Regions from separate parts of the Streptomyces sp. NBC_00536 genome, predicted to be linked through region 3. Evidence: riboswitches for the same ligand, from Rfam matches in the RefSeq annotation. Region 3 holds a riboswitch; each other region holds the start of a gene.
The links. A riboswitch is a leader RNA that binds a small molecule or an ion and turns the genes downstream of it on or off. The one in region 3 is predicted to bind cyclic di-AMP.
Positions count from the first base shown of each region.

Region 1: linked by a shared signal. The riboswitch ahead of OHS33_RS30460 (M23 family metallopeptidase) and the one ahead of OHS33_RS14495 (transglycosylase family protein) in region 3 are both predicted to bind cyclic di-AMP.
Region 2: linked by a shared signal. The riboswitch ahead of OHS33_RS32075 (LysM peptidoglycan-binding domain-containing protein) and the one ahead of OHS33_RS14495 (transglycosylase family protein) in region 3 are both predicted to bind cyclic di-AMP.
Region 4: linked by a shared signal. The riboswitch ahead of OHS33_RS27515 (M23 family metallopeptidase) and the one ahead of OHS33_RS14495 (transglycosylase family protein) in region 3 are both predicted to bind cyclic di-AMP.

Region 1 covers NZ_CP107819.1:7,118,763-7,123,774, reverse strand. The annotation lists gene OHS33_RS30470 (MBL fold metallo-hydrolase) at 1-561, opposite strand, end outside; gene OHS33_RS30465 (SGNH/GDSL hydrolase family protein) at 699-1,562, opposite strand; gene OHS33_RS30460 (M23 family metallopeptidase) at 1,762-2,748, opposite strand; cyclic di-AMP (ydaO/yuaA leader) riboswitch at 2,751-2,931, opposite strand; gene OHS33_RS30455 (tyrosine-protein phosphatase) at 3,263-4,069, shown strand; gene OHS33_RS30450 (aspartate aminotransferase family protein) at 4,088-5,012, opposite strand, start outside.
Region 2 covers NZ_CP107819.1:7,505,922-7,510,933, reverse strand. The annotation lists gene OHS33_RS32090 (S-(hydroxymethyl)mycothiol dehydrogenase) at 1-559, opposite strand, end outside; gene OHS33_RS32085 (LysR family transcriptional regulator) at 657-1,595, opposite strand; gene OHS33_RS32080 (dihydrodipicolinate synthase family protein) at 1,692-2,594, shown strand; cyclic di-AMP (ydaO/yuaA leader) riboswitch at 2,883-3,095, shown strand; gene OHS33_RS32075 (LysM peptidoglycan-binding domain-containing protein) at 3,100-3,885, shown strand; gene OHS33_RS32070 (beta-N-acetylhexosaminidase) at 3,922-5,012, opposite strand, start outside.
Region 3 covers NZ_CP107819.1:3,339,491-3,344,502, reverse strand. The annotation lists gene OHS33_RS14500 (transglycosylase family protein) at 1-403, shown strand, start outside; cyclic di-AMP (ydaO/yuaA leader) riboswitch at 678-848, shown strand; gene OHS33_RS14495 (transglycosylase family protein) at 851-1,558, shown strand; gene eno (phosphopyruvate hydratase) at 1,864-3,150, shown strand; gene OHS33_RS14485 (FtsB family cell division protein) at 3,241-3,723, shown strand; gene OHS33_RS14480 (DUF501 domain-containing protein) at 3,778-4,329, shown strand; gene OHS33_RS14475 (Ppx/GppA phosphatase family protein) at 4,326-5,012, shown strand, end outside.
Region 4 covers NZ_CP107819.1:6,311,816-6,316,827, forward strand. The annotation lists gene OHS33_RS27505 (M16 family metallopeptidase) at 1-194, shown strand, start outside; gene OHS33_RS27510 (M16 family metallopeptidase) at 215-1,582, shown strand; cyclic di-AMP (ydaO/yuaA leader) riboswitch at 1,821-1,978, shown strand; gene OHS33_RS27515 (M23 family metallopeptidase) at 1,991-2,794, shown strand; gene OHS33_RS27520 (GntR family transcriptional regulator) at 2,949-3,614, shown strand; gene OHS33_RS27525 (HPr family phosphocarrier protein) at 3,828-4,109, opposite strand; gene OHS33_RS27530 (GNAT family N-acetyltransferase) at 4,354-5,012, shown strand, end outside.

The sequences.
Region 1 (5,012 bases), 3.8 Mb from region 3:
GACGCCGAGCGGGACCGCGAAGACCGTGTCCGTACCGGCCAGGGCCTTGATCGTCGGCAGGTCGAGGTGGTCGTAGTGGTCGTGCGAGATCACCACGACGTCGACCGGACCGAGAGCGGCCAGCGGCACCGGCACCGGGTGCAGCCGCTTGGGGCCGGCGAAGGGGAAGGGAGAGCACCGCTCTCCCCACACCGGGTCGAACAGCACCCGGCGCCCGTCGATCTCCGCGAGGACGGTGGAGTGTCCCATCCAGGTCAGCCGCAGGCCGCTGACCGGCGGCTTCGCCAGATCGGCCAGGGTGGTCGGGTGCACCGGGACCGGCGCGCCGGGATTGCGCCGGACCCGCTGCTCCTTGTGGAAATAGATCTTGGCGAACTCCAGCATCGATCCGGAGGGCCTGGTCCTGGCCCCGACCGGGTTCTGGAAGACGCCGTCGGCGAAGTTCGGCGAGCGCAGGATCCGCTCCAGCCGCGCGCCGGACGGATCCGCGCCGAAGGCTTCGGGCCGCAGGGCTCGCAGCCGAGGACGCAAGGGACGGGAGCCGGGGCCGGAGCCGGTCAAGGCGCCTCCAGGGAGGAAGTGAGCAGGGCTGGTCGTACGTTCTACCACCATCCCAACGCGCACCGCCCCCGAAGGATTCCGCTTCCCGCCCCCGGCGTTCGCGCCCCGGCGTTCAGGTCCCCCCGCGACCGCCCCCGCTACAGCGGCAGCAGGTCCGGACGCTTCGCCTCCATGTGGTCACCGGAGGACTCCCCGCGCAGTCGCCTGCCGATCCACGGGACGAGGTACTCCCGCGCCCACTGGATGTTGTCCCGGGTGACCTCCGCCGAGCCGCGCGGCTGCTGCGGGGGCCACGGCTGGTCCGGGTCCGCGGGCACCTCCAGCCCCAGCACCTGGGCGGCGCGCAGCGCGACCCGGGTGTGCCCCTCGGGCGAGAGGTGCAGCCGGTCGTCGTCCCACGCCCGCCTGTCCTGTACGGACTTCAGCGACCAGAGGTCGAGCACCGGGCATCCGTAGCGGTCGGCGATGGACCGCACGTGCGCCGAGTACGTCGCCACCTTGCCCCGGATGTGCTTGAGCACCGGCACCCCGCGGGTGTCGAAACCGGTGGTGATCATCACCTGCCCGACCGACCCGACGAGGTCGGCGAGGGCGGCCTCGAACCGCTCCGCCACGTCGTCGGGGTCGCTCCCGGGCCGGATGATGTCATTGCCCCCGGCGCAGAAGGTGACCAGGTCGGGTGCCAGCTCCTTGGCCCGCGGCACCTGCTCCGCCACGATCTGGTCCAGGAGCTTGCCCCGCACGGCGAGGTTGGCGTACCGGAAGTCGTGCTCCTCGCGCTGGTCCGCCAGGAGCACGGCGAGCCGGTCGGCCCAGCCCACGAAAATGTCCCCCGGCCCCGGATCCCCCACACCCTCGGTGAAGCTGTCCCCGATCGCCGCGTACGAGCCGATGCCCTGGAGAGCCGTCTTCAGTGCCGTCGCCTGCGCCGTCGCCTGCGCCGTCGTCTGTGCTGTCGTCTTTGCCGTCGTCTTCGTCGTCATCGCTGTCGTCGCTGCCACGAGAAGACATCCTTCACCCCAGGGCGTGACCTACGCCACCGTAGCCAGGCCTTGACGGACCGTGATCTATACCACCCGGTCGGTAAGGAATAAGTGAGGAGTGCGTCAGGTCCCTGAAGGGGCGAGGTGAACGGGGGCATGAAAGGGGGCCGGGTCCCCCCTAGGGCCCCGGCCCCCCTCGCCCTGGCGGCGGGCGCCGTCAGACGTTCACGCCCTTCGAGCGGAGGTAGCCCAGCGGGTCGATGTCCGTGCCGTAGCCGGGACCCGTGCGGATCTCGAAGTGCAGGTGCGGGCCGGTCACGTTGCCCGTGGCGCCGGAGAGGCCGATGGCCTGGCCCGCGGAGACACTCTGGCCGACCGAGACCGAGAGCTGGGACATGTGGCCGTACTGCGAGTAGCGGCCGTCCGCGTGCCGTATGACGACCTCGTTGCCGTACGCGCCGCCCCAGCCCGCGGAGACCACGGTGCCCGCGCCGACCGCGTGGACGGTGGTGCCGGTGCCCACGGCGAAGTCGACGCCGGTGTGGTAGCCGCTGGACCACATGCTGCCGCTCTGGCGGTACGGGGTGGTGATGGAGGCGGAGACCGGGGCGACGAACCCGGCGGCCGAGGCGGTGCCGGTGCCGGATCCGGTGGCCTGGCTGCCCGTGCTGCCCGTGCTGCCCGTACCAGCGTCCGCCGTACCAGAGTCGCCCGTACCGGAGTCCTCCGCACCCGAGTCGGCCGGGCCGGAGTCGGCCGGAGTCGGCTCCTCGGCGGACTGCTCGGCCGGAGCCGGGGCCGGGGTCTGCTCCTGCGCCCGCGCGCCCAGGGTCAGCTTCAGGCCCGGGTGGATCAGCGACGGATCGGAGCCGACCGCCTCGTGGTTGTCCTCGTAGACCCGCTGCCAGCCACCGCTCAGGTGCCGCTCGGCCGCGATCTTCGAGAGGTAGTCGCCGGGAACCACGGTGTACACCGTGGAGGCCTGCGGGGCGGCGGCCGGGGCCCGGAGCGCCACCGGGACCTGCGCCGGGCGAACCTGGGCCGGGAGGGCGACGGCCGTGGTGGCCGTCGTGCCGGTGGCGGCGTGCGCGCCCGCGGCTCCCATCAGCGGCAGCGCGAGCGCCGCGCTTCCGGTGCCCGCGACGACGAATCCGCGGGTGATCGAGGCGGACTTCGGGCGGCGATGCTTTCCCTTTGCGGGCATGGCGAATTCCTCTCCGTCGCCTGCGAGGTGAGCTGTCGGGTTCGGACTGGAGATGTCCGGCCGTTTTGCGTACGGCTTCACCCCGAGCCGCCCGGAGGAAGATCTCGTCGAGAAGACCGAGGAGATCGGATCCGGGACGGCGGCTTACCTGGTTCCCCCGCTCCTGCCGGGCGCGTGGATCGTCGGGTGCGGTGTCGGATGGTGGCAGGATTAGGCGGTCCATCCGGGTCGACGCGAAGGTATTCCGTCCGGCCCCCGTGGAACAAGCCACGAATTCCCCAAGAGAAACGGCCGGGTGAGGGATCAACGGAATTCCGGTCACCCTCCGTCGAATCGCAATCGGCAACAGCCGCCCCCGCAAGGCAATTCGGCTTTCGCGATCACACACTCACGGTCACCGTATGATCTGGCTCACGGGGACCGGCCCGATCTCCCCGCCCCTTATGGCAAGTTGCGCTCAACCAGTGCAATCCGGACATGCCGCAGACGCGCGCGACGATACGGAGGAGTCCTCGTGACCCAGCAGATACCCCAGGCCCCGCCCACGGAGCCGGAGCTGACCGGAGTGCGCAACTTCCGTGACGTGGGCGGGCTCCCGGCCACGGACGGACGGAGGGTCAGAACGGGACAGGTCTTCCGAAGCGGACATCTGGCACATGCCACCGATACCGATACGGAATTCCTCGCCTCGCTCGGACTCCACACCATCTTCGACTTCCGCAACTCCGCCGACCACGCCCTCGAAGGCCCGGACGTCGAACTGCCCGGCGTCCGCAACGTCAACCTCCCGCTCTCCGACCCGGCGGACGGCAAGGAGTTCTGGCGGATGGTCCGTGACGGCCACCTCGACCAGCTGCGCCAGGTGCTCGGTGACGGCAAGGCCGCCCGCCGGATGTCCGACTCCTACCGGGAGATCGTCACGACCCGCACCGCGGAGCACCGCCAGGTCGTCCAGGCGCTCGTCCGGGACGAGGTCCCGGTCCTGATGCACTGCGCGGCCGGGAAGGACCGGGCCGGGCTCTCTATCGCCGTCACCCTGCTCGCGCTCGGCGTCGAGCGCGAGGCGATCGTGGCGGACTACCTGGAGTCGAACGCTCCGCACCGCCGCTACAAGGTGCGCCGCAGCAGCGAGTCGGAGGAGGCCCGCTCCCCCGAGGTGATGGAGCTGCTCGCCCCGCTCTTCGACGCCCGCGCCGAGTACCTGCACGCGGCCTTCGACACCCTTGAGGAGATCTGGGGCAGCACCGACCGCTACCTCGCCGAGGGCCTCGGGCTCACGCCCGAGACCCTCGTCCGGCTGCGCGACCGCCTCCTGGACTGACCGGACCGGATGTGGCCGTCAGCGGTTCGCGACGGCCTGCTTGACCAGGGTCCTGCCGAAGTCCCACATCAGCCCGCCGCCACCGTGGGCGTCGTCCATGACCTCCCGGAAGGCGCCCACGAAGCGGTCCACGTCCGCCTCGTCCACGATCAGCGGCGGAATGAGCTTGATCACCTCCAGGTGGTCACCGGAGACCTGGGTCAGGATCCGGTGCTTCTGGAGCAGCGGCACGACGACCATCTGCGCGAAGAGCCCCTTGCGGGCCGCCTGGAGCATGGTCCACCGGCTGCGCAGGCCGAGCGAGGACGGGCGGCCGAATTCGATGCCGATCATCAGCCCCCGGCCGCGCACCTCGTGCAGCAGCTCGTACTCGTCCACCATCGCCGCGAGCCGGCCGCGCAGCAGGTCGCCCATGGCGCGGGCGTTGGCCACCACCGACTCGTTCTCCATGACGGAGAGCACCGCGAGCCCGGCCGCCATCGCCTGCGCGTTGGAGCCGAAACTGGCCGAGTGCACGAGCACCCGGTCCATGGACGAGTACACCTTCTTGAAGATCCAGTCCTTGCCCAGGGTCGCCCCGACCGGCACGTAGCCGCCCGACAGCGCCTTGGCCACGCACACCAGGTCCGGTTCCACCCCGGGCTCGTGCTGGTATGCGTAGAACTCCCCGGTCCGGCCGAGGCCGGTCTGCACCTCGTCCGCGATGAGCAGCGCCTTGTGACGGTGCAGCAGCTCCTGCGCGGCGCGCAGGAACCCGGGCGGGGCTTCCTGCACCCCCTTGCCCTGGATGGGCTCCACGACGAAGGCGGCCACGTCACCGCGCTTCAGCTCGCGTTCCAGGGCCGCCAGATCCCCGAGCGCGATCTTCGTGTCGGGCAGCAGGGGCGCGAACCCGTCCCGGAAGCCCGCTTCCCCGTTCACCGACAGGGAGCCGGTGGTGAGC
Region 2 (5,012 bases), 4.2 Mb from region 3:
CGATGACGGCCACCGAGTCGCCGCGCCCGACGTTGCCGGTGTTGATGGCCGCGCCGAGGCCCGCCATCACCCCGCAGCCCAGCAGTCCGGCGGCGGCGGCCGAGGCAGCCGGGTCCACCTTGGTGCACTGCCCGGCGGCGACCAGGGTCTTCTCGGCGAAGGCGCCGATGCCCAGGGCCGGGGAGAGCGGGGTGCCGTCCTCCAGGGTCATGGGCTGGGTGGCGTTGTGGGTGTTGAAGCAGTACCAGGGGCGCCCGCGCTTACAGGCCCGGCAACTGCCGCACACGGCACGCCAGTTGAGGATGACGAAATCGCCGGGGGCGACATCGGTGACGCCGGGGCCGACCGCCTCGACCACTCCGGCCGCCTCGTGGCCGAGGAGGAAGGGGAACTCGTCGTTGATCCCGCCCTCGCGGTAGTGCAGGTCGGTGTGGCAGACCCCGCAGGCCTGGACCTGGACCAGCGCCTCGCCGGGCCCCGGGTCGGGCACGAGGATCGTTGTCGTCTCCACCGGCGCGCCCTTGCTCCGTGCGATGACCCCTCGTACGCGATGCGTCACGTCATACCCCACTCTCGTGTGATCCGTCCCGTGCTGCGAACGTACACGGCGGGGCCCTCGCGGGTGACCCGGTGGGGTGGTTGTGTCATGTTTCCGGTCACGGCACCAACTCCGGCGGCAGCGCCTCGCGGAGGGCGACGGTGAAGGCGGCGACGGCCGGGTGGGCGGCCGACCCGCTGCGGAAGGCGATGTTCGTACGCCGCTCCATCGGCAGCCGCGTGAGCAGTACGCCGGGCACCCCCGGCACGCCGGACCGGACCGGCACGCCGAGTTGCGGTACGACGGCCACCCCCTGCCCCGCCGCGACCAGGGCCAGCACGGTCGCGAACTCGTCCACCCGGTGCCGCTCCCTCGGGGTGAAACCGGCGGCCTGGCAGGCCCGCACGGTCATGGCGTGGCAGAGGGTGCCGGAGGTCGCGGTGATCCAGGGGGCGTCACGATGGGCCCGCAGGACCGCGCCCTGATCGGCGGCGGGGGCCGCTGGGGGTACGGGTACGGACTCGGGCGCCGGTTCCGCGAGGTACATCGCCTCCCGGTACAGCGGCTCGCTGTCCAGCCCCGGCTCCGCGGGCCCGGGGACGAAGTCGTACTCGTGGACCAGCGCCACGTCCAGGTCACCGGCGCGCAGGGCGTGCGCGACGGCGGCGGGGTCGGTCTCTCGGACCATCGCCTCCAGGGCCGGGTGGCGCCGGGCGAGGGCGACGAGGGCGGCCGGGACGAGGGCCCGGGTCGCGGTCGGGAAGGCGCCGACGCGCAGCGCCCCCGCCAGCCCGCCACGGGCCTCGGCGAGATCCGCCTCGGCCCGCTCCAGGCGCTCCAGCACCGCTTCGGCGTGCCCGACCAGGCGCTGGCCGGCGGGCGTGAGCCGGACCCGGCGGCCGGTGCGCTCCAGCAGCGCCAGCCCCGCCTCGCGCTCCAGGACGGAGAGCTGCTGGGAGACGGCCGAGGGGCTGAAGGACAGGGCCTCGGCGACGGCGGCGATGGTGCCGCGGCGGGCGAGTTCGCGCAGCAGGCGCAGGCGGCGTACGTCGAGCATCGGCTCAGCTTACGGGTGGGGACGGAAATGCGAACTGGACCCGGGGCTCGGGGCCGGGCCACCCTCGTCCCCATGGCGCAAAACATGACACAGGACATGACTCAGACCCCCCTCCGCGGGATCCACGTACCGCTCGTCACCCCCTTCGACGCGTCCGGGGCCGTCGCCCTGGACGCCCTGGAGGCGCTCGCCCACGAGGTGCTCGCGGCGGGCGCCACCGGCATCGTCGCCCTCGGCACGACCGCCGAGGCCGCCGCTCTCGACGCGGCGGAACGGGACGCGGTGACCGGGGTGTGCGCCCGGGTCTGCCGGGAGCGCGGGGCGCATCTGAGCGTCGGGGCGGGGAGCAGCGGTACGCGGGCGAGCGAGGCCGCGCTGGAGCGGCTGCGGCGGTGGCCGGAGGTCCGGGCCGCGCTGGTGACCGTGCCGTCGTTCGTACGGCCCGCGGCGGCGGGGGTGCTGGCCCACTTCGAGCGGCTGGCGGCGGTCAGTCCCGTACCGCTGATCGTCTACCACATCCCGTACCGGACGGGTCAGCCGCTGGACGCCCCGGCGCTGCGGGCGATCGGGGCGCTGCCCGGGGTCATCGGGGTCAAGTACGCGGCGGGCGCTGTCGACCAGGACGCGGTGGCGCTGCTCGGCGATCTGCCGGAGGGGTTCACGGTCATGGCGGGCGACGACGCGTACGTCTCCCCGATGCTGGCCCTCGGGGCGGGCGGCGGGATCCTGGCCTCGGCCCATCTGGCCACGGACCGTTTCGCCGCCCTCGCGCGGGCCTGGCGGGCGGGCGACGCGGCGGGCGCGCGGGTGCTGGGGCACGCGCTGACGCCGCTGTCGGCGGCGGTGTTCGCCGAGCCGAATCCGGTGGTGCTGAAGGGGGTGCTGCACGCGCAGGGGCGCATCCCGACCCCCGACGTCCGGCTGCCGCTGCTGCCGGCCTCCGCCGCCTCGGTACGGGAGGCGCTGGAAGCGCTGCGCAGGCTCGCGGAAATTCCCTAAGGGGCATGCATGGGCGATTTGCCCTCATGTAGGGTACGGGCGCCGCGCCGGTGATGTGAGTCACGCGGGCGGCGGCGCCGCCACAGCCCCCGGGGCGGCCCCGGAAGGCCGAATTCCGGACGCCGCAATGCCCTTAGGCATTCCCCGCCCCGGCCGGGCGGAAGGAATTCCGTAGATCGGTATCGATATACCGATCACTGCGTGGAATTCAAGCCCTTGTCCATCGCCTCGGCCCTCGCCTACGGTCACCGCAATCCGGGTGGACCGCCAAATCCTGCCGCCGCCCGGGAACCCATCCCACTCACGTACGGCAGGAGCGGGGGAACCAGGTAGGCCGCTGATCCGGATCATCGATCCGGACCGGCTCGGGGTGAAGTCGCACCACTGACACGCACGTATCCGTCATGCCTCACGCATGTCCGGACCGTGCGGAGAAACGGCGCGGCCGGACAGCTCCCGTCCGAACCCGACAGCTCACCTCGCAGGCGACGGAGAGGAATTCGCCATGTCCGCATCGGGCAAGCACCGCCGTCCCAAGACCAGCCCGCTGGCCCGACTGCTCGCTGTCGCGGGCACCGGCGGCATCGCTCTCGCTCTCCCCCTGATCAGCGCTTCCGGCGCCCAGGCGGCGCAGCCGACCGCGACCACGGCCTCCACGACCACCGCGAAGGCCACCGGCGCGAAGGCCACCGCCCCGGCGGCCGCCGCACCGAAATCCTATTCCGTGGTGGCCGGCGACACCCTTTCCAAGATCGCGGAATCGCATTCCGTAAGCGGCGGCTGGAAGAAGCTGTACGAGGACAATCGCTCGGTGATCGGCTCCGACCCCTCGGTCATCCGCCCGGGAATCACGCTGACCATCGGCGGCCCGGCAAAGGCGACTTCGGCGGCGGCCACCGCCAAGACCCTCGCGGCGAGCCGCAATTCCACGGCCGCGGCCGACCGTTCCGCGCGGCCCACGACCCTCTACGCCAACAACCTCGACGGCTGGATCCGCCAGTCGCTGGAGATCATGGCCCAGCACGGAATTCCCGGTACCTACGACGGAATCCACCGCAATGTGCTGCGCGAGTCCTCGGGCAACCCCCTCGCCATCAACAACTGGGACTCCAACGCGGCGGCGGGCATCCCCTCCAAGGGCCTCCTCCAGGTCATCGACCCCACCTTCCGGGCGTACCACGTACCCGGCACGGCGGCCGACTCCTACGACCCGGTCGCGAACATCACCGCCGCCTGCAACTACGCGGCCGCCCGCTACGGCTCGATCGACAACGTCAACAGCGCCTACTGAGTTCCGTTCGGTCCGTTCGGTCCGTTTCCGTCCGGTTCAGCGCAGCCGGTCGGCGAGGGCCGTGAACTGATCCCACGTCGGCTGCGGTGCGCGGGGGTCCCAGACCTTCTGGGCGAGCGCCGCCAGCGGCAGCCGGATCCCGTCGGCGACCTGCGTCTGGGTCTGGGATCCGGCCAGGTCGCACCAGACGGCGAGCCGGGCGCCCAGGATCTGCGCGGCGTAGCCGGCGGGCACCGGCTCGGTGCCGCGCAGCACGAGCGGGGTCCACTGTTCGTAGATGCGGCGCCCGGTCGGGTAGGTGAAGTCGTTGGGCTCGCCGAGGACGTAGTACAGGTACTCGTCGTTGAGGTTGACCACGGGGCGGCCCTCGCGCAGGTACTCCAGGGGCGGCCGGGCCCCGATCTCCTTGCCCGTCCAGTACTCCACTTCGAGGTCCCGCGCGGCCGTGGCGGCGCCCCCGGTGAAGAACCCGTCGTTCCACGCCTTGGGCACGCGTCCCGCGCCGCGGACCACGGCGGCGCGGTCGTTCAGCCAGCCGGTGGCCAGGTCCGACACGCGCGCCCCGGCGCCGTACCGCTTCCGGGCGGCCGCCGCGAGCTGCGGGAAGGAGGCCTGGGGGTCCTTGACCACCAGCGCCTGGTACTCGTCGGCGCCGACGTGCCAGTGCGCTCCGGGGAAGAGCGGCAGGTACTCGCGCAGCAGCTCGTCCACGAGCCGGGCGGCCGCCGGGTCGGATATGTCCACGGCCCCCTTGACGGCCCGGCCGCCCGCGTCCCGCAGCTGGAGGCCGGGGTGGGCCCGCAGGACGGCGCCGAGGTGTCCGGGCGAGTCGATCTCGGGGACGACCTCGATGTGCAGGCTGCGCGCGAGGTTCACGATCCCGCGCACCTCGGCCTGGGTGAGGTGCGGGTCGGAGACGATCTCGGGGTGGCTGACGGACGCGATGCGGAAGGCCTGGTCGTCGGAGAAGTGCAGGCCCAGCTGGTTGAGTTTGAGGTCGGCCATCTCGCGCAGCCGGTCCTCGATCCACGGGGCGGTGAAGTTCTTGCGGGCTATGTCGAGGTTCAGGCCGCGCTGGGGGCGGTCCGGCGCGTCCTTGACCGTGCCCTCACCGATGGATCCGGCGG
Region 3 (5,012 bases):
GGAGACCGGCGGCCCGGGCACCCCGACCGGGTCCACGGGCACGACCGCTCCGTCCGTACCCGGCGGCTCCACGCTCCCGTCCGGTCCGACGACTTCCCCGTCGGGCATCCCGGCCCCCGTGAACCCGGCGGCGCCCTCGGGCTCCACGGCCGCCGCGCAGGGCGAAACGGCCGGAGCCGGTGGAAAGCACCGCGGAACGCCCGCCGCCGAGGCGCCCGTCACCTCTGACACCGCGTCGGAGCCGACGTACACCGTCAAGTCCGGCGACAACCTGACGGCCATCGCGAAGGCCACGGGAGTCAAGGGTGGCTGGAATGCCCTTTACGAGGCCAATTCGCAGGTCATCGGCCATGACGCCGACCTCATCACCCCGGGGCAGAATCTCGATCTAAGCCAGAAATAGGGGCACTTCGGGCGTGGAGATCGCCTTGTATGTCCCATTCGTGCAAGTGAGACATGCATCTCTTCCGTCCAACTGGCGTGTCCTGGTCGGTGACTGTCCAAAACCCCGCTCTCACCTGGGCAAACACCCCTCCCGAGAGCGCAAGTAGGGCCCGTTTCTCCCCGATGTCCCGCGCTTGAACATCGGGGAGAGACCTGTCTACCTTCTGAATCGCCCGCCACCGCGGGCTCCTTCGACCGCATCGCCGAATCCTGCCGGCGGACGGAGGGAACACGTCGCGCAAGCGCCGAAGGCAGGAGCGGGGGAACCAAGGTAAGTGCCGGAACCGGCCATTGAGAGATGGTCACGACCGGCTTGGGGTTAAGACGCGCACCTCGGTGCGCGGCCGGGCAACTCATCCGCCCGAACCCGACAGCTCACTTCGCAGGCGTCGGTGAGGAGAAAACCATGCTGCTTTCCGGCAAGGGCAAGCACCGTCGCGCCTCCAAGGCCACCCGTGTCGTCACCCTCGTCGGTGTCGCCGGTGTCGCCGTGGCGGCTCCGCTGATGACCGCGGGCGCCGCGAGCGCCGCGACCGTCTCCCAGTGGGACGCCGTCGCCGCCTGCGAGTCCGGCGGTGACTGGTCCATCAACACGGGCAACGGCTACTACGGCGGCGTGCAGTTCTCGTCCTCCACGTGGGCCGCGTACGGCGGCAAGGCGTACGCCGCGCAGGCCAACCAGGCCTCCAAGTCGCAGCAGATAGCCATCGCCGAGAAGGTCCTCAAGGGCCAGGGCAAGGGCGCGTGGCCGTCCTGTGGCGTGGGCCTGTCGAACGCCGCCTACAACGGCGGCTCGGCCGAGACCCCCAAGCAGACCAAGCCGGAGAAGAAGGTCGAGAAGAAGGCCGAGCCGAAGCAGGAGACCAAGCGCGCCGAGGCGCCGGTCACCCGCTCCGAGCGCGCCGAGACCCCGGCCCCCACCAAGCAGGCCCCGTCGGCCGAGGCCCCCAAGACGGGCAACGGCTCCTACGAGGTCAAGTCCGGTGACACGCTCGGCACCATCGCCCAGGCGAACGGCGTCAAGGGCGGCTGGCAGCAGCTGTTCGAGCTGAACAAGGACATCGTCAAGGACGCGGACCTGATCTTCCCGGGGCAGAAGCTGAAGCTCAGCTGAATCCCGCGGTAACACTCGCTCCTCCCACCGCCCGGCGCGTATCCCCTCACGCGCCGGGCGGTGGTGCGTGCCGGGCCCGTTGACGGCCGCCGGCCTCGCCGTATGTCCCGCAAGCCGTGCCCCATGTCCCGTAAACCCTGTCCTATGTCCCGTAAGAGGGGTATTCCGACCCTTTTTCGTCCCACGGACCGGTTGGTCGGCTGGCCGAGCGCCCGGAGCCGGTTAGGCTCTAAGCGGCAAGGCCATCCCACGGCCTGACACGCCACCGCACACCCAGCACACTCAGCGTCACATCCCAGAAGGAGATGCTCGTGCCGTCCATCGACGTCGTCGTAGCCCGGGAAATCCTGGACTCCCGAGGCAATCCCACGGTCGAGGTCGAGGTTGGCCTCGACGACGGCAGCACCGGCCGTGCTGCTGTTCCGTCCGGCGCCTCCACCGGTGCCTTCGAGGCCATCGAGCTCCGTGACGGTGACCCCAACCGTTACCTGGGCAAGGGCGTCGAGAAGGCCGTCCTCGCCGTGATCGAGCAGATCGGCCCGGAGCTCGTCGGCTACGACGCCACCGAGCAGCGCCTCATCGACCAGGCCATGTTCGACCTGGACGGCACCGACAACAAGGGCTCCCTGGGCGCCAACGCGATCCTCGGCGTCTCCCTGGCCGTGGCCCACGCCGCGTCCGAGGCCTCGGACCTCCCGCTCTTCCGCTACCTCGGCGGACCGAACGCGCACCTGCTGCCCGTTCCGATGATGAACATCCTCAACGGTGGGTCGCACGCCGACTCCAACGTCGACATCCAGGAGTTCATGATCGCCCCGATCGGCGCGGAGTCCTTCTCCGAAGCCCTTCGCTGGGGTGCCGAGGTCTACCACACCCTCAAGAAGGTCCTGCACACCAAGGGCCTCTCCACGGGTCTGGGCGACGAGGGCGGCTTCGCCCCGAACCTGGAGTCCAACCGCGCCGCGCTCGACCTCATCGTCGAGGCCATCAAGCAGGCCGGTTACGTCCCGGGCAAGGACATCGCGCTCGCGCTCGACGTCGCCGCGTCCGAGTTCTACAAGGACGGCAAGTACGAGTTCGAGGGCCAGTCCCGCTCGGCCGCCGAGATGACCGAGTACTACGAGGAGCTCGTCTCCGCGTACCCGATGGTCTCCATCGAGGACCCGCTGTACGAGGACGACTGGGCCGGCTGGAAGACCCTCACCGACAAGCTGGGCACCAAGGTCCAGATCGTCGGCGACGACCTCTTCGTCACCAACCCCGAGCGCCTCGCCCGCGGCATCGAAGAGGGCTCGGCCAACGCCCTGCTCGTCAAGGTGAACCAGATCGGCTCGCTGACCGAGACCCTGGACGCCGTCGAGATGGCCCAGCGCAACGGCTTCAAGTGCATGATGTCGCACCGCTCCGGCGAGACCGAGGACGTCACCATCGCCGACCTCGCCGTCGCCGTGAACTGCGGTCAGATCAAGACCGGCGCCCCGGCCCGCTCGGACCGCGTCGCCAAGTACAACCAGCTGCTGCGCATCGAGGAGATCCTCGACGACGCCGCGGTGTACGCGGGCCGTTCCGCCTTCCCGCGCTTCAAGGGCTGATCACCGCTCAGCCTCCGTACGTCCCCGCGCTCGGTCCCGTACCGTGTGCGGGGACGTATTGCTGTGCGCGCTCAAGGGGAGGCGGAGTCAATGGCCGGGAACCGGGACCGGTTCTCCACCTTCTCGACCGCGACCAGGCTCAAACAGCTCGGTGAGCGGACCGCCGCCCACGTCTACCGCTCGCAGTCGCGGCGTCAGGTCCGGCGCAGCCGGCTGACCGGCCGGGCCGCGCTGCTGGTGCTCGTCCTCTGTACGCTGGTCGTCGCCCTCGCGTACCCGATGCGCCAGTACGTCTCGCAGCGCTCGGAGATCTCCGACCAGCAGCAGGCCGCCGACCGGGCGCGCAAGCGGCTGGACGAACTCCGCGACGAGAAGGCCCGCTGGCAGGACCGCGCCTACGCGGAGCAGCAGGCGCGCAGACACCTGCACTACGTGCGCCCCGGGGAGATCGGCTTCACCATGGTCGACTCCGAGGCCGCGGAGCACCGCCGCACCGGTACGGCGACGGCCGACCGGCCCTGGTACTCGAACGTCTGGGACGGCATCGACAAGGCCGACCGCCCCGCCGACTGACGTTCACCGACCGACCTCTTTACTGACTGACTGACTGAAAGACGCATCCCAGGCATGCAGACGCCCCCGCCCCAGACCGCACGGACCGAGCCGACGGACGCGGACATCGCCGCGTTCGAGCAGCAGCTCGGCCGCCCGCCGCGCGGACTGCGCGCCATCGCGCACCGCTGTCCCTGCGGGCAGCCCGACGTGGTCGAGACCGCCCCGCGGCTGCCCGACGGCACGCCGTTCCCCACGCTGTACTACTTGACCTGCCCGCGTGCCGCCGGTGCCATCGGCACGCTGGAGGCCAACGGCGTCATGAAGGAGATGCAGGCCCGGCTCGCCACGGACCCGGAGCTGGCCGCCGCCTACCGGGCCGCGCACGAGGACTACATCACCCGGCGCGACGCGATCGAGGTCCTGGAGGGCTTCCCGAGCGCGGGCGGCATGCCCGACCGGGTGAAGTGCCTGCACGTGCTGGTGGGCCACTCGCTGGCCGCCGGACCGGGCGTGAACCCCTTCGGCGACGAGGCCCTCGCGATGCTCCCCGAGTGGTGGGCCAAGGGCGCCTGCGTCACCCCGTGCGCGGAGAAGACCGAGCAGCAGCCGCAGGACGCCTCGTGACCCGGGTCGCGGGCATCGACTGCGGTACGAACTCCATCCGCCTGCTGGTCGCCGACTGCACCCCGGAGACCGGCGAGCTGATCGAGCTGGACCGGCGGATGACCATCGTCCGGCTCGGCCAGGGCGTGGACAAGACCGGCCGGCTGGCCCCGGAGGCCCTGGAGCGCACCTTCGCGGCCTGCCGCGAGTACGCCGCCGTGATCAAGGAGCTGGGCGCCGAGCGGATCCGTTTCGTGGCCACCTCGGCCTCGCGCGACGCGGAGAACCGGGACGACTTCGTCCGCGGCGTCCTGGACATCCTGGGCGTGGAGCCCGAGGTGATCAGCGGCGACCAGGAGGCGGAGTTCTCCTTCACCGGCGCCACCAAGGAGCTGACGGGCCGCGACGACCTCGCGAAGCCGTACCTCGTGGTGGACATCGGCGGCGGCTCCACCGAGTTCGTGGTCGGCGAGGAGCACGTGCGCGCCGCCCGCTCGGTCGATGTGGGCTGCGTCCGGATGACCGAGCGCCACCTGGTCGTCGACGGGGTCGTCACCGACCCGCCGACCAAGGAGCAGGTGGCCGCCATACGGGCCGACATCGAGGCCGCGCTGGACCTGGCGGCCGAGACGGTGCCGCTGGCCGAGGCGCGGACCCTGGTGGGCCTGGCGGGCTCGGTGACCACGGTCGCGGGCATCGCGCTG
Region 4 (5,012 bases), 3.0 Mb from region 3:
GCGACCCGCAGCTGGCGCTCACCGCCGTCGGCCGCGTCCTCGACATCACCGCCGAGGAGGTCCAGGCCGTGGCCGCGGCCCGGCTGCGCCCGGACAACCGCGCGGTGCTCGTCTACGAGCCGCTCGCGGCCGAGGACGCCGAGGACGCCGACGTAGCCGCCGAGAACGACGAGACCGAAGGGGCGGAGCAGTGAGCGACACCGCAGCCGTCACGATGACCTTCCACCCCCAGCCGCAGCCCGGCGAGGCCAAGCCGTGGGCGTTCCCCGCCCCCGAGCGCGGCGCGCTGGCGACCGGCCTGACCGTGCTGCGCTGCCACCGGCCCGGCCAGCAGGTGGTGGCCGTCGAGATCAACCTCGCGGCCCCGCTGGACGCCGAACCGGCCGGGCTGGACGGCGTGGCCACCGTCATGGCCCGCGCCCTGTCCGAGGGCACCGACAAGCACTCCGCCGAGGAGTTCTCGGCCGAGCTGGAGCGCTGCGGCGCCACCCTCGACGCGCACGCCGACCACCCCGGCATCCGGGTCTCCCTGGAGGTCCCGGCCTCCCGGCTGGCCAAGGCCCTGGGCCTGCTCGCCGAGGCGCTGCGCGCCCCCGCCTTCGCCGACAGCGAGGTGGACCGCCTGGTGCGCAACCGGCTCGACGAGATCCCGCACGAGCTGGCCAACCCGCAGCGCCGGGCCGCCAAGCAGCTCTCCCAGGAGCTGTTCCCGGCCACGCTGCGGATGTCCCGCCCGCGCCAGGGCACCGAGGAGACGGTGGCCCGGATCGACGCCACGGCCGTACGCGCCTTCTACGAGGCCCACGTGCGCCCCGCCACGGCCACCGCGGTGGTCGTCGGCGACCTGACCGGCATCGACCTGGACGCCGTGCTCGCGGACACCCTGGGCACCTGGACGGGCAACGCCGCCGAGCCGCTCCCGGTGCCGCCGGTCACCGCGGACGACACGGGCCGCGTGGTCATCGTGGACCGCCCGGGCGCGGTCCAGACGCAGTTGCTGATCGGGCGGATCGGCGCCGACCGGCACGACCGGGTCTGGGCGGCCCAGGTGCTGGGCACCTACTGCCTGGGCGGCACCCTGACCTCCCGTCTGGACAAGGTCCTGCGGGAGGAGAAGGGGTACACCTACGGCGTGCGCGCCTTCGGGCAGGTGCTGCGCTCCACCGCCGAGGGCACCGGCGCGTCCATGCTCGCGATCAGCGGTTCGGTGGACACCCCGAACACGGGCCCGGCGCTGGACGACCTCTGGAAGGTGCTCCGCACCCTCGCGGAGGGCGGCCTGACGGACGCCGAGCGGGACGTGGCGGTGCAGAACCTGGTGGGCGTGGCCCCGCTGAAGTTCGAGACGGCGGCGTCCGTCGCGGGCACGCTGGCCGACCAGGTCGAGCAGGGCCTGCGGGACGACTACCAGGCGCAGTTGTATGCGCAGCTGGCCGCGACGGGCACGGTGGAGGCCACCTCGGCTGTCGTCAACGCCTTCCCGGTGGACCGTCTGGTCACGGTGCTCGTCGGCGACGCCGCGCAGATCGAGGCGCCCGTGCGCGCGCTCGGGATCGGTGACGTGAGCGTCGTCGCCAACTGAGCGTGCGGAGGTCGTGCGTCGGGCGCGTGGCGCTCGCGCGTCGGGCGTGAACCGACGTGCGCGAAAGGGGTTTCGGTGGCTTGGCCACCGGAACCCCTTTTGTCCGTTTGGCGGAGAGGTTGCTTCTATGTCACGTGACGTAGGTAACAATGGGGCTCGTGTGTTTGGCGATTGACTGATGATCCGCCTAGCGTCGGGCGTGCTGTCCGTCAGTGGTAACCGCCGCAATCGCGGCACCGGACAGCGATCGCCGAGTCCCCGTCAGGCGCGAGCCTGGGGAGCCGGGGACCCACCGTCCCTGGGGTGAATCGGACCCGCCTCGCAAGAGGGGGCCCGTAGGAGACCTTCCTGCTCCGAACCCGTCAGCTAACCCGGTAGGCGAGAGGGAAGGAAAGGATCAGCCCCTTCATGGCGTTCGGCAGCTCTCGTGCCACCTCCGGCGGCAAGCACCGTGGTTCCAGCCGTCTGAGCCGGAAGACCGCAGGCGTCGCCGGTATAGCCGCCCTCGCCGCCACCGGCGTCGCGGCCACCCTCGCAGCCCCGGCCTTCGCCGCGGACAACCACCACAGCACTCCTCAGGACTCGGGCACGGGCGCCTTCGTCATCCCCGACACCCTCGCCGGTGACCTGGAGGCCCAGGCCGACGCGCAGCGCAACGCCGCCGACACCGCCGCCCTCAAGGTGCAGGCCGAGACCGAGGCGAAGACGAAGGCCGCCGAGGCCAGGCGGATGGCCGAGGCGAAGGCCAAGGCCGAGCGCGAGGCCAAGGAGCGCGCGGACCGTGAAGAGGAGCGCAAGCGCCTCAACGCCTTCGTGCTGCCGATCACCGGCTCCTACGTCAGCACCCAGTACGGTGCGGGCGGCGGCATGTGGTCCTCCGGCAGCCACACGGGCATCGACTTCCACGCCGACCAGGGCACCGTCGTCCACGCCGTGGGCGCGGGCGTCATCGTCGAGTCCGGCGACGGCGGCGCCTACGGCAACAACATCGTCATCAAGCACAACGACGGTACGTACACCCAGTACGGGCACCTGTCCCTGCTGAGCGTCTCCGTCGGCGAGCAGGTCACCGCGGGCCAGCAGATCGGCCTGTCGGGCAACACCGGCAACACCAGCGGTCCGCACCTGCACTTCGAGGCCCGTACCGGCCCGTCGTACGGCTCGGACATCGACCCGGTCGCCTACCTGCGCTCCAAGGGCGTCAGCATCTGATCTCCGCGGCACACAGACTTCCCGAAGGCCCCGGCTCACCGAGCCGGGGTCTTCGCGTTGTGCTCATTTCCGCCTGTCCTCGGAAAATATCGCGTGTTGCAATAGAGTCGCGGCAATGGAATCGGCGGAAACGACATTCAGCGGAGGTCCGGTCTTGCGAATTCCCGCGCACGCGGTTTGTACGGCGATCCGCGACGACATCGTCTCCGGGGTCTTCGGCCCGGGCGGCCGGCTCACCGAGGAGCTGCTCGCCCGCCGCTACGGAGTCTCCCGCGTCCCCGTCCGCGAGGCCCTGCGCACCCTGGAGTCCGAGGGCTTCGTCACCACCCGTCGGCACGCGGGCGCCTGTGTCGCCGAGCCGACCGCGCAGGAGGCGGCCGATCTCCTGGAGGTCCGGACACTGCTGGAGCCCCTCGCGGCGGCCCGCGCCGCCCGGCGGCGCAGCGAGGCGCACCTCAAAGTGCTGCGGGGGCTGGTCAGACTGGGCCAGGAACGGGCCAGGAGGGGCCAGGGGGAGGATCTGCGGGCGCTGGGGGGCTGGTTCCACGAGACGCTCACCCAGGCCTCGGACAGCCCCGGCCTGATCGCGCTGCTCACCCAGATGCGGCACAAGGTCGCCTGGATGTACGCCGTGGACGCCCCGGTGCGGCCGGTGGAGTCCTGGGCGGAGCACGGCGCGATCGTGGACGCGGTGGCCCGCGGCGACGCGGAGCGGGCCCGGGCGCTGACCGCTGCGCACGCGGAGCGCGCGGCGGGGGCGCACCGGCTGCGCGTGAGGACTTCGCAACCTGCCGTAAACATGGCGAGCGGCGGGCTTTAACAACACCCGTATACAAAGGACGGATATCGCTGCGGCCGGTGGCAATATCGGGACCCGGTCATATACCGCTGCGCGCACTCGCGATAAATGGCCCGGGGCGGGTGATAACCGGGAAAAGCAGCGGAGCCGTGGCCGCCGGTATTCGGGGGCCACGGCTCCGCCGTGTGTGGTGCGTGGGTGGTGCGTGGGCCGGACCCCCGGGGGCCCGACGGGTCAGACGGTCTCGGGAAGCTCTTCCAGACCCTCTTCGACCAGCTTCGCCAGGCGGTCCAGCGCGGCGTCCGCACCCTCGGCGTCGGACGCGAGGATGATCTGCTCGCCGCCCTGGGCGCCCAGGCCCAGAACCGCGAGCATGGACGCGGCGTTGACCGGGTTGCCGTCGGCCTTGGAGATCGTCACCGGGACGCCGGAAGCGGTGGTCGCCCGGACGAAGATCGAGGCGGGACGAGCGTGCAGGCCCTCGGCCCAGCCGACGTTGACGCGGCGCTCTGCCATGGTGATGCCCTTCAGGTTCTTACGGTTGTCTAGACCAGTCTCTCACGGCACTCCGAATGCTCCGGCCGACCTTCGGCCCCAATCCGCCTGCCGTTCGGCCCTCCCCAGCTTGCACTGGTTTGCCCCGGCTCGCCTAATGCGCCGCGCGCACGCGGCCCGGCCGATGCGCCCCCGGCGCGGCCCCGCCCGGCCTCCGCCCGCCGCCCGCCCGCCATCCGCCCAAGGCAGGCTCTAGGGTGGCCCCATGACCACCGCGTCGGACCCCTCGTACCCGGCCCACTGGGAAGCGGACGTCGTGCTGCGCGACGGCGGCACCGCCCGGATCCGCCCCATCACCACCGAGGACGCGGACCGCCTGGTCAGCTTCTACGAACAGGTCTCGGACGAGTCGAAGTACTACCGCTTCTTCGCCCCCTACCCCCGCCTGTCCGACAAGGACGTGCACCGCTTCACGCACCACGACTACGTGGACCGGGTCGGCCTCGCCGCGACGGTCGGCGGCGAGTTCATCGCGACCGTCCGCTACGACCGGATCGGCGCCGACGGCCGTCCCGCCTCCGGGTCCGCCGACGAGGCCGAGGTCGCCTTCCTCGTCCAGGACGCCCACCAGGGCCGCGGGGTCGCCTCCGCCCTCCTCGAACACATCGGCGCGGTCGCGCGCGAGCGCGGGATCCGCCGCTTCGCCGCCGAGGTCCTGCCCGCCAACGTCAAGATGATCAAGGTGTTCAAGGAGGTCGGCTACGAGCAGAAGCGCACCTTCGAGGACGGCTCGGTCCACCTCACCCTCGACCTCGAACCCACCGCAGAGTCGCTCGCCGTCCAGCGCGCCCGCGAACAGCGCGCCGAGGCCCGCTCCGTCCAGCGCCTGCTCGCCCCCCGCTCCGTCGCCGTCATCGGCGCCAG